2 linked regions of the Methylocaldum szegediense genome follow. The protein of the gene in region 1 interacts with the protein of each later gene in a pairwise test. Links are inferred from orthologs where the notes say so. Each region holds a gene or a part of one and is shown in the gene's direction. Other genes may lie near its edges.

Region 1 (5,238 bases):
GCTGAAGCGACACAGCGTATTGCCCGGCTTTTCGATCACGCTGGGATTCACGTTGACCTATCTAAGCCTGATCGTACTCATCCCGCTTTCAGCCACGTTTCTAAAAAGCGCCACCTTGGGCTGGGAGGGATTCTGGACGGTCGTCACCTCACCGCGGGTCCTCGCTTCTTATAAGCTGACGTTCGGCGCCGCCCTGATCGGGGCTACCATCAATGCGGTCTTCGGGCTGCTGGTGGCCTGGGTTCTGGTTCGTTACGACTTCTTCGGGAAAAAGCTAGTTGACGCGCTCGTGGACTTACCGTTCGCCTTGCCTACTGCCGTGGCCGGCATCTCGCTGGCCACGATTTATTCGAGCAAAGGCTGGATCGGCCAGTTTTTCGCGCCGCTGGGCATCAAGATCGCCCACACCCCGCTGGGCATTGTCATCGCACTGACTTTCATAGGCTTGCCGTTCGTCGTACGGACGGTTCAGCCGGTACTCGAGGCTTTCGATACCGAGCTGGAGGAAGCGGCAGCCAGCCTAGGTGCCAACCGCTTGCAAACATTCCAAAAGGTCATCTTGCCTACGCTCGTTCCGGCCATCCTGACCGGATTCGCTTTGGCCTTCGCCCGCGCCGTAGGAGAGTACGGCTCGGTCATCTTTATCGCCGGCAATATTCCGATGGTTTCGGAAATCACGCCGCTGTTGATCGTCACCAAGTTGGAGCAGTACGACTACGCCGGCGCCACGGCCTTAGCTGTCTCCATGCTGGTCGTATCGTTCGGCATGCTGCTCGCCATAAACGGACTTCAACGCTGGACCGAAATGCGTCGCGCCTGACTTTTTTCAAGGAATTCCAGAATGTCTACGATTGCTATCCCGTCGCCGATTGGCCGTAGCCATGCCGTCGCCCGCACGAATCGTGACCCGGTGCTCGTCCGCTGGCTGCTGATCGTGTTGGCTCTCGTTTTTCTGATCGGTTTTCTGTTCTTGCCCTTGGCCGTCATCTTCACTCAAGCCTTCAGCAAAGGTTTGGAGGCTTATGTCGCTGCGCTGATCGAACCCAACGCGGTTTCAGCAATGCAGTTGACCTTGTTAGCGGCGGCCATCTCGGTGCCGCTCAATCTGGTCTTCGGCATCGCCGCCGCTTGGGCGATCGCCAAGTTCGAATTTCCGGGGAAAAGCCTACTGATCACCCTGATCGACCTGCCGTTCTCGGTATCGCCGGTGGTCTCGGGCTTGATCTACGTATTGCTGTTCGGCCTTCAGGGCTGGCTCGGTCCGTGGCTGCAGGAACACGACATCAAGCTGATCTTTGCCGTACCCGGCATCGTCCTCGCCACGATTTTCGTCACCTTCCCCTTCGTCGCCCGCGAGCTCATTCCGCTCATGCAGGCGCAGGGCAAGGAGGAGGAAGAAGCCGCGATCGTACTAGGCGCATCGGGCTGGCAGACCTTCTGGCGCGTCACCCTGCCCAATGTGAAATGGGGATTGCTCTACGGCGTGATCCTGTGCAACGCGCGCGCCATGGGGGAATTCGGGGCAGTCTCGGTGGTATCCGGACACATCCGGGGGATGACCAATACCGTGCCGCTGCATGTGGAGATTCTGTACAACGAATACAACAGCACTGCCGCATTCGCGGTGGCTTCCGTGTTGGCGCTGCTGGCTCTGGTGACCCTAGCGGCCAAGAGCATCCTGGAGTGGCGCATCAAACTGCAGACCGAGAAGCATTCGTGAAGCTGTCAGCGACTGGGCCGGCCGCCGTTATCCGCCGAAAAGAGAGGCGTTTTACCCAGGCTGAGCTAGTTCACCCAATTTAGGAGCACCCTGCAATGAGCATCGAAATCAAGAATGTCGAAAAGTCCTTCGGCCGATTCAAGGCTCTGAAAAACATCAGCCTCGACATCGCGAGTGGCGAACTGGTAGCGCTCCTGGGACCTTCCGGCTGCGGCAAGACGACCTTGCTGCGCATCATCGCAGGACTGGAGGTGCCCGACACCGGTTCGATCCTGTTCCATGGCGAAGACGCAACCCATCGTCACGTTAGAGACCGCCAAGTCGGTTTCGTCTTCCAGCACTACGCCCTGTTCCGGCACATGACCGTATTCGAAAACATCGCGTTCGGCCTTCGTGTCCGGCCGAGGGCAAAAAGACCGCCGGAAAGCGTGATCCGGAAAAGAGTGCACGACCTGCTGAACCTCGTGCAACTCGATTGGCTGGCGGATCGCTACCCCGACCAATTGTCGGGCGGTCAACGCCAGCGCATCGCCCTGGCCCGCGCCCTGGCGGTCGAGCCACAAGTGCTGCTGTTGGACGAGCCTTTCGGCGCCCTCGACGCCAAGGTACGCAAGGACTTGCGCCGCTGGCTGCGGCGTCTCCACGACGAATTGCACGTGACCAGCGTCTTCGTCACCCACGACCAGGAAGAAGCCCTGGAAGTGGCCGACCGGGTGGTGGTGTTGAACGAAGGACGGATCGAGCAGATCGGCGCCCCACACGAGGTTTACGACCATCCGGCGACGCCGTTTGTCTATCAGTTCCTGGGCGATGTCAACCTGTTCCACGGACGGGTCCACGACGGCCATGTCCGCATCGGCGATGCCGAGGTGGAACTCGCCGGGGGCCAGGACCATCCCGAATCGGCCGTTTTCTACGTGCGTCCTCATGAAATCGAAATCCTGCGGGACCGCAGTGCCGGCACCATCGCCGCGAAGATCAATGACATCCGTCCTTTGGGAGCCACCGTACGCATCGAGCTGGAACGCGCGGACGGCCGCGGAATGGTAGAAGTCGAGCTGACTCGTGATCGGTTCGCCAACAAAGGTTTTCGTGAAGGCGAAAGCGTTTATTTGCAGCCGAAGCGGCTGCGCACGTTCAACCACAACTCGGTCTCGGAGAACACCATCGGAAGCGGTCAATTCATAGCCTCGTAGCCGAGAACGAGACACTACCATCAGCCTTTGCCACGGATGCAACTCATTCAGGGATCTGAATGCAAACTCCCGTCCTCATACTTCCAGGCATCGGCGGCTCCGGTCCTGAACATTGGCAAACCCGTTGGGAAATCAAGCACCCGGAAATCCGCCGAGTCCAGCAAGACGAGTGGAATGCACCGGTCTGTCGTAACTGGATTGAGAGGTTGGAGACCGCTGTTTCGAAGTCGGGCCCGCGCACCGTACTCGTGGCGCACAGCCTGGGTTGCCTCCTCGTCGCCCATTGGGCTACGCGGACCCGGCACTCGATCCGTGGTGCCTTGCTGGTCGCGCCTCCGGACCCCGCAATGCCCTGCTTTCCTCGTCGGGCTGTCGGTTTTACGCCGGTTCCGCTGCGACCACTCGCCTTTCCGAGCACGCTGGTGGCGAGCCCGGACGATCCTTACGCCAGTCCGGAATACGCCCGGCGCTGTGCGGCGGCTTGGGGCAGCCGTTTCGTCGAGATCGCACCTTGCGGGCATATCAACGCATCGAGCGGCTTGGGCGACTGGGAAGAAGGACTCGAACTGTTGAGAGGCTTGCTCGAGGATTGGAAACCGACGCAATAGGCCCGTCACCCTGAACTCTCCGCCTCCGTTCGGGACAGGGCTGGCAAAGGGACTTGGAAGCGAGTCGTAGGGCGGGTTAGGCCGCTAGGCTGTAACCCGCTGCACACCGCGAAACGGCGGGGCATGCGGACACACTGCACCCTACATGACAGCCTTCGTGAGGGCGTGCCATTGAAAGTTGAGTTTCGACAATCGGGTACCGCTCGATTGCCTCGGCCTGCTCTTTTATTCTCAGGTTACTTACTATCGGTAAAAGGCTGGCCCGGCGGGCACCGTCGTCACCATCGGTCAAGGACTATCGGCTCAAGCGTTCGTCAACAATCCCTCGCCGCGAATCCTTTCCCGATCATCTGCAGCGCCAGCCTCACGGACTTACGGACATCGGCGTCGCAATCGGCCGAAGCCTTTTGCAGGTAAATTTCGCCGTCAGCATGGCCGATCGCGCCAAGCGCTGCCGCGGCCTCCTTGCGCACGTTGCTTTCCGGGTGGCTCAGCAACTGGCTACCGAGCACGGGAATGGCGCGGGGGTCGCCGAGTTGTCCCAGACTCCAGGCGGCCTTCTGCCGAACCTGCCAATGATCGTCTTCGAGCGCGGCCAGCAGTGCATCGAAACCATGCCGGTCCTTGACTTTGCCGACGGACTCGGCAGCATCCTGGCGTACCTGCCAGTCCGCATCTTTAAGGCTGTCCCGGGAGGCGATTCCGTGCGGAATCAGGGCCTTAATGGCAGCCCGCCGCACCTCGGAATGAGCGTCGTGAACCGCATCCTTCAATGCAGGCACGGCCGCTTCGGACTGGAGGTAGCCGAGCACACCCACCGCCTCGCGCCGAACGCCGACATGGTCATCCTGTAGGGCGGCGATCGCCGGCTTCAGCGCCGCAGGTAACTTCAGCGGCTTCAGCGCCCGCAGCGCCGCGGCCCGCACGAAGGCGTCGGAGTGATCCAATCGATTCAGCAGCTCGAACTGGTCCGACTCGTCACACTTTTCCGCGAGCGCATCCGCGGCCGCGCCTCTGACAGCGTCGTCGGGATCCTCGATCGCAACGAGCAAAGAGGCAACCACCGGAGGCCCGTCGAATTCCGCTAATACTCGCACCGCTTCCAGTCGAACGTCCCGGTCCGAATCCGAGAGTGCCTTCGTCAGCTCGGGAACGGCTTCTTCCTCTTCGCATTCCGCCAGCCGAAGCACCGCCAGACGGCGAACCCCGGCATCGCCGCGCGCAACCGGACTCGCCGCTTCGCTGGATCTCTCGTCGCTTTTACCTTCAAAGGAAGCCAACAGCCGTTCCGCCAGCTGCTGGGCTTGAACCCGGATTTCCGGAACAGCGGTCGTCTCCCAAAGAGTTCCTTTTCGCGGCGGGCCGAGCGTGAAGAGCGAATCGGAAACGCGCCCTTCGGCGTCGATCAGGGCACCGTCGGGAGACACCGCCAGCCCGAAAGCGACCGCATCGGGAATCACTCTTCCCCGCCGGATCAGGTTCTCGACGAGAGGCTCTCTGAGCTTACGGTAGTCGCATTCCGAGCCGGTGCAATTGACGACACGGTCCACACGCAGGATTTTCCGTTCGTTGCTTCCGCGCAAGCGGATCGTTACGTCGACCCCATGCTCGTCTTCGACGAAGCGCTCCACGCGTCCTGCGTGAACCGTCAACTGGTCGGAAGCGATCATTGCACGCAATTTTTCTGCAGCGACCGGCGCAAGTTGGTGGCGGT
Region 2 (4,253 bases), 620 kb from region 1 along the record:
GACTCGTTTTCTCTCTTCGGCGAAAAGCGCATTTTGGATCTGCGTCTTCCCGCGAAACCCGACAAAGCGGCGGCTGAAGCTTTGCTCCGTTATGCCGAGCGGCCCGCGGAAGACGCCGTCCTTGTCGTCACCAGCCCGAAAATCGGGGCGCCCGAACAAAAAAGCCGCTGGTACCAGGCCATCGACCGCATCGGCGTGGTGGTCCAGGTTTGGCCTCTGGAGGGCGAACAGCTCCTGCGCTGGCTCGACCGCCGATTGAACGCGAAAGGCTTGTTGGCCGATCAATCTGGCATCCGTTTACTGGCCGCCCGGGTCGAAGGCAATTTGCTCGCGGCCGCCCAGGAAATCGAAAAGCTGCACATCCTGTACGGCAAAGGCAAAATCGACGACGACCAGATCGTCAAGGCCGTCGCCGACAGCGCGCGCTACGACGTATTCGATCTGGCCGAAGAGTGCTTGCGAGGACGCGTCGCGAAAGCCTGCCGGGTACTGACCGGACTCAAGGTGGAAGGCGTCGCGCCGGCGGTCGTTTTGTGGTCGCTGACCCGTGAGGCTCGTCTGGTGAGTAATGTCATGACGCTTATCGATCAAGGCTCCACGCCCGAATCGGCGCTGGCCAAGTGCCAGGTATGGGATAAGCGGAAATCGGCCGTGCTACAGGCGCTACAACGCCTAAACCGAGACAAGGTCCATCGGACGCTTTTACTGAGCGCAAACGTTGACCGGATCATCAAAGGCATGGAAGCCGGCGATCCCTGGGAAGGGCTTTTGTCCGTCTGCATCAGCTTGGCCGCGCCCGCGGAGAACCGGATGACGGCATACCTGGGTTAACGCTTTTCTCCGGCCGAATGGAGAAGGGCTGAACGCGTGGATTCCCCATATCCTTCGATCGGATTCAGGCCAATTCCGTCAAAGGATTCAATGGGAGCTTCCTGGAACGCTTCGGGTCCTCGGCGGTTTCAGGGAAACAAGCGGCCCGCGTTCGGCGTATGCGAGAGTTTATTGGTCAAACTATCACGTCCTTCCATCGATTATGCTAAACGACATCCGAACTTACATGCTTACGGTGGGGCAACGGGCTCGCGAGGCCGCCCGCTCTATGAGCCGAACGGAAACCGGCGCGAAAAACGACGCCTTGCTGGCGATAGGGGAGGCACTGCAAAGTAACGCGCAAACACTGATAGCGGAGAACCGCAAGGACCTCGAAGCCGGCCGCCAAAGAGGGCTGGACGACGCAATTCTAGACCGGCTGGAACTGACCGAAAAGCGCATAGGCGCGATGGCTCAAGGTGTTCGAGAAGTTGCCGCGCTTGCCGATCCAGTGGGCGAAATCACCGGTCTCACCTATCGTCCTTCCGGCATACAAGTAGGGCGTATGCGGGTGCCGTTAGGCGTAATCGGGATCATCTACGAATCGCGGCCTAACGTGACCGCGGATGCGGCGGCGCTTTGCATCAAATCCGGAAATGCCTGCATTTTGCGCGGCGGGTCCGAAGCCGTACATTCCAACAAGGCCATCGCCGATTGCATACGTGACGGTCTTGAGCAAGCGGGATTGCCCCGCGACGCCGTGCAATTGATCGAAACCACGGACCGTGCCGCGGTGGGCGAACTGATTCGCATGGACCAGTATGTCGACGTGATCGTGCCGCGCGGCGGCAAGAGCCTCATCGAGCGCATCGCGGAGGAATCCCGCATCCCGGTGATCAAACATTTAGACGGCATCTGCCATGTCTATATCGACGATCGTTGTGACTTCGACAAAGCTATCCGGATCGCTCTGAACGCGAAGACGCAGCGCTTCGGCGTCTGCAATGCGATGGAGACTTTGCTGATCGCCGCCCCGGTCGCTCCGATTCTCCTGCCGGACCTAGCGCATCTCTATCGCGAGAAAGGCGTGGAGCTACGCGGCTGTCCGAAAACCCTGAAAATCCTTCCGGACTGCGTTCCGGCAACCGAGGAGGACTGGAGTACCGAGTATCTCGCGCCGATCCTCTCGATCCGCGTGGTCGAGGGACTGGACGAGGCGGTGGACCATATCGCCCGTTACGGGTCGCAACACACGGACGCCATTGTTACCGAGGATTACACCCGCGCTCGGCGTTTTCTCCGCGAGGTGGACTCCAGCTCGGTGATGGTGAATGCCTCGACCCGCTTCGCCGACGGATACGAATATGGCCTCGGCGCCGAAATCGGCATCAGCACCGACAAACTGCACGCGCGTGGTCCGGTGGGGCTGGAAGGACTGACGACTCAGAAATTCGTCGTTTTCGGCGATGGACACATTCGGACTTGATCTGCCGCCTGCAGAGCGGGTCAGCCTTACTCGCTTGAAGGTGTTGCCGTTCAGGCGGCGTAGGTCGGCCATCCTTTGCCGACGAACCGGTTGTGTTGGGGAGCAAGACCCAACCGACTCCGCATTTCTATCGGTTCGTGGGGTGATTGGTCCGGCATTGGGCTCGACCACGGGAGTCTAAGAAAAGACGCATGATCGGCATCTACGGCGGCACCTTCGATCCCATCCATTACGGCCATTTGCGGACTGCCCTGGAAGTCAAAGAAGCGGTCGGACTGGACGAGGTCCGTTTCGTTCCCTGCCGTCTGCCGCCTCACCGCGCGGCGCCGGAGGCCGACCCGGAACGGCGCCTTAGGATGCTGGAAATCGCCCTGCAAGATGCCGAGCCCGGCTTTCGAATCGACACGCGTGAATTGAATCGGCCCGGACCGTCCTACATGGTCGACACCCTTGGCTCCATCCGAAAGGAAATCGGCGCTCGACCGTTGTGCCTGATCGTCGGGATGGATGCGTTTCTCGGCTTGCCGTACTGGCACCGCTGGAGGGAACTGTTCGACCTCGCCCATCTCGTCGTCATGCGGCGACCGGGAACGGCATCCGATGTTCTAGGCGAGTTGGAACCTTATTTCAGGGAACGCCGCACCGACCAAAAGGGGACCTTGAGCCACCAGCCGTCCGGGTCGATCTACTTCGTCGACGTTACCCAGCTCGACATTTCCGCGACCCGCATCCGAGAAATCTTTAAGACCGGCAAGAGCGCCCGTTACTTGATTCCCGAGCCGCTTAGGCGTTTTATTCTTGACCAAAGACTCTATCTGTCGTCCTAAGGATCATTGCCACGGTTTAGCTGCAAGGGCCGGAATGCTCGCGGATCGAGTGTCCCTTGCGGACCGACGGCCACATCTGAAAAGGATGTCCCGCCAGCGTTGACTTTGGTCGCTACACCCTGTGGGCGTATGCGGCGGTACCGGCCATTGGCCGGCTGGGAGAACAAGGACTATTTTCAGAGGTGTCGAGCCAGAAGCGGCCGATGGTTGGATCCATCTTTCCTGATCTACCTACATGAGCTTTTTTCGATGCACTCCGGGCGCGGCGCAAAGTCAGAGGTCGCCGTCCATTCAACACAAAGCAGAACATCACTTCGGTCCTTCGAAAAAAACGCGTGGCGGACCGCTCAATGGCGTTTTCTTGCCAAGACATGTGTAGGAATTTTGGGGGTAATGGAGGGGACGGCGCTTCCGTGCGCCAAAAACAGTTCCAACTCAAGCGGAAATCGACCTAGGTCGGGAGGCCATCAAACCGGGACTCGTCCACCGCAGCCTGGCGGCGTGCGAACAGACGAAAGCCCAGCAGCGCAGACCCGAGCAGCCAAACTCCGGCGGGCAGTGGCACCGTCGTGACGGCGGTCGCTTCAAGCGTGCCGTTGTTGAGCGCGTTTAGGAAAGCGAACAGGTTGTTCACGGATGGGTTGAAGTCATACAGCCAGACGCTCTCGGTCACGCCCCATTGGGAGGCCCAACCGCCGAAGTCGGTGATGCTGAAGCCCAATACGAGCTCCCCTCCATCCAGATTCAATCCAAAGTTGTCGATACGGGCCGAGAACAGATTGCCTCCCCAAAGTTCGTGCTGTCTCTCGGTGCCGCTCAGTGCATCAAGTACCTCATCACTGAACGTGCCGCGGATCTGGACATTGCTCTTGGTTGTGTCCAGATTCGCGTCCTTATCGAAATACGCGGTCAATTGATAGCTCCCGTCAAGCACTTCATAGCTGTTGGAGCCAAGCTGGAACAAGAACGGTTCGTTCCCGGTCCCCGTGGCCGTGAGCTTAAAACCGCCACTCCATTCGGACAGGCCCAGCGTGACCTGGTTGGTAAAGGACGGGTTACCCGCCTTAGCAATGCCGGGAATCTCAGGCAGAGTATCTACCGTGGCGCCATGCGAACCCGCGGAAAAGGCG

Evidence for each region. The genes of interacting proteins can lie anywhere in the genome.
Region 2: the proteins of QEN43_RS14025 (region 1) and QEN43_RS16825 interact in binary tests that used the Escherichia coli proteins (3 or more experiments, as listed by UniProt). The link is inferred for Methylocaldum szegediense from one-to-one orthologs.

The regions. Positions count from the first base shown.
Region 1 is NZ_OX458333.1:3,249,755-3,254,992, reverse strand. What follows is about bases 885-3,865. They hold QEN43_RS14025 (sulfate/molybdate ABC transporter ATP-binding protein), read left to right. Parts: upstream 885-1,815; coding sequence 1,816-2,916; downstream 2,917-3,865. Other genes in these bases: QEN43_RS14015 (HEAT repeat domain-containing protein), read right to left, coding at 3,839-3,865; QEN43_RS14020 (RBBP9/YdeN family alpha/beta hydrolase), read left to right, coding at 2,976-3,524; cysW (sulfate ABC transporter permease subunit CysW), read left to right, coding at 885-1,720. Also shown: sulfate ABC transporter permease subunit CysT, read left to right, coding at 2-820; more of cysW, read left to right, coding at 842-884; more of QEN43_RS14015, read right to left, coding at 3,866-5,238. UniProt on the Escherichia coli protein: Part of the ABC transporter complex CysAWTP involved in sulfate/thiosulfate import. Responsible for energy coupling to the transport system.
Region 2 is NZ_OX458333.1:3,873,763-3,878,015, forward strand. What follows is about bases 204-3,164. They hold QEN43_RS16825 (glutamate-5-semialdehyde dehydrogenase), read left to right. Parts: upstream 204-1,033; coding sequence 1,034-2,296; downstream 2,297-3,164. Other genes in these bases: holA (DNA polymerase III subunit delta), read left to right, coding at 204-831; nadD (nicotinate-nucleotide adenylyltransferase), read left to right, coding at 2,488-3,123. Also shown: more of holA, read left to right, coding at 1-203; QEN43_RS16835 (VPLPA-CTERM sorting domain-containing protein), read right to left, coding at 3,575-4,253. UniProt on the Escherichia coli protein: Catalyzes the NADPH-dependent reduction of L-glutamate 5-phosphate into L-glutamate 5-semialdehyde and phosphate. The product spontaneously undergoes cyclization to form 1-pyrroline-5-carboxylate.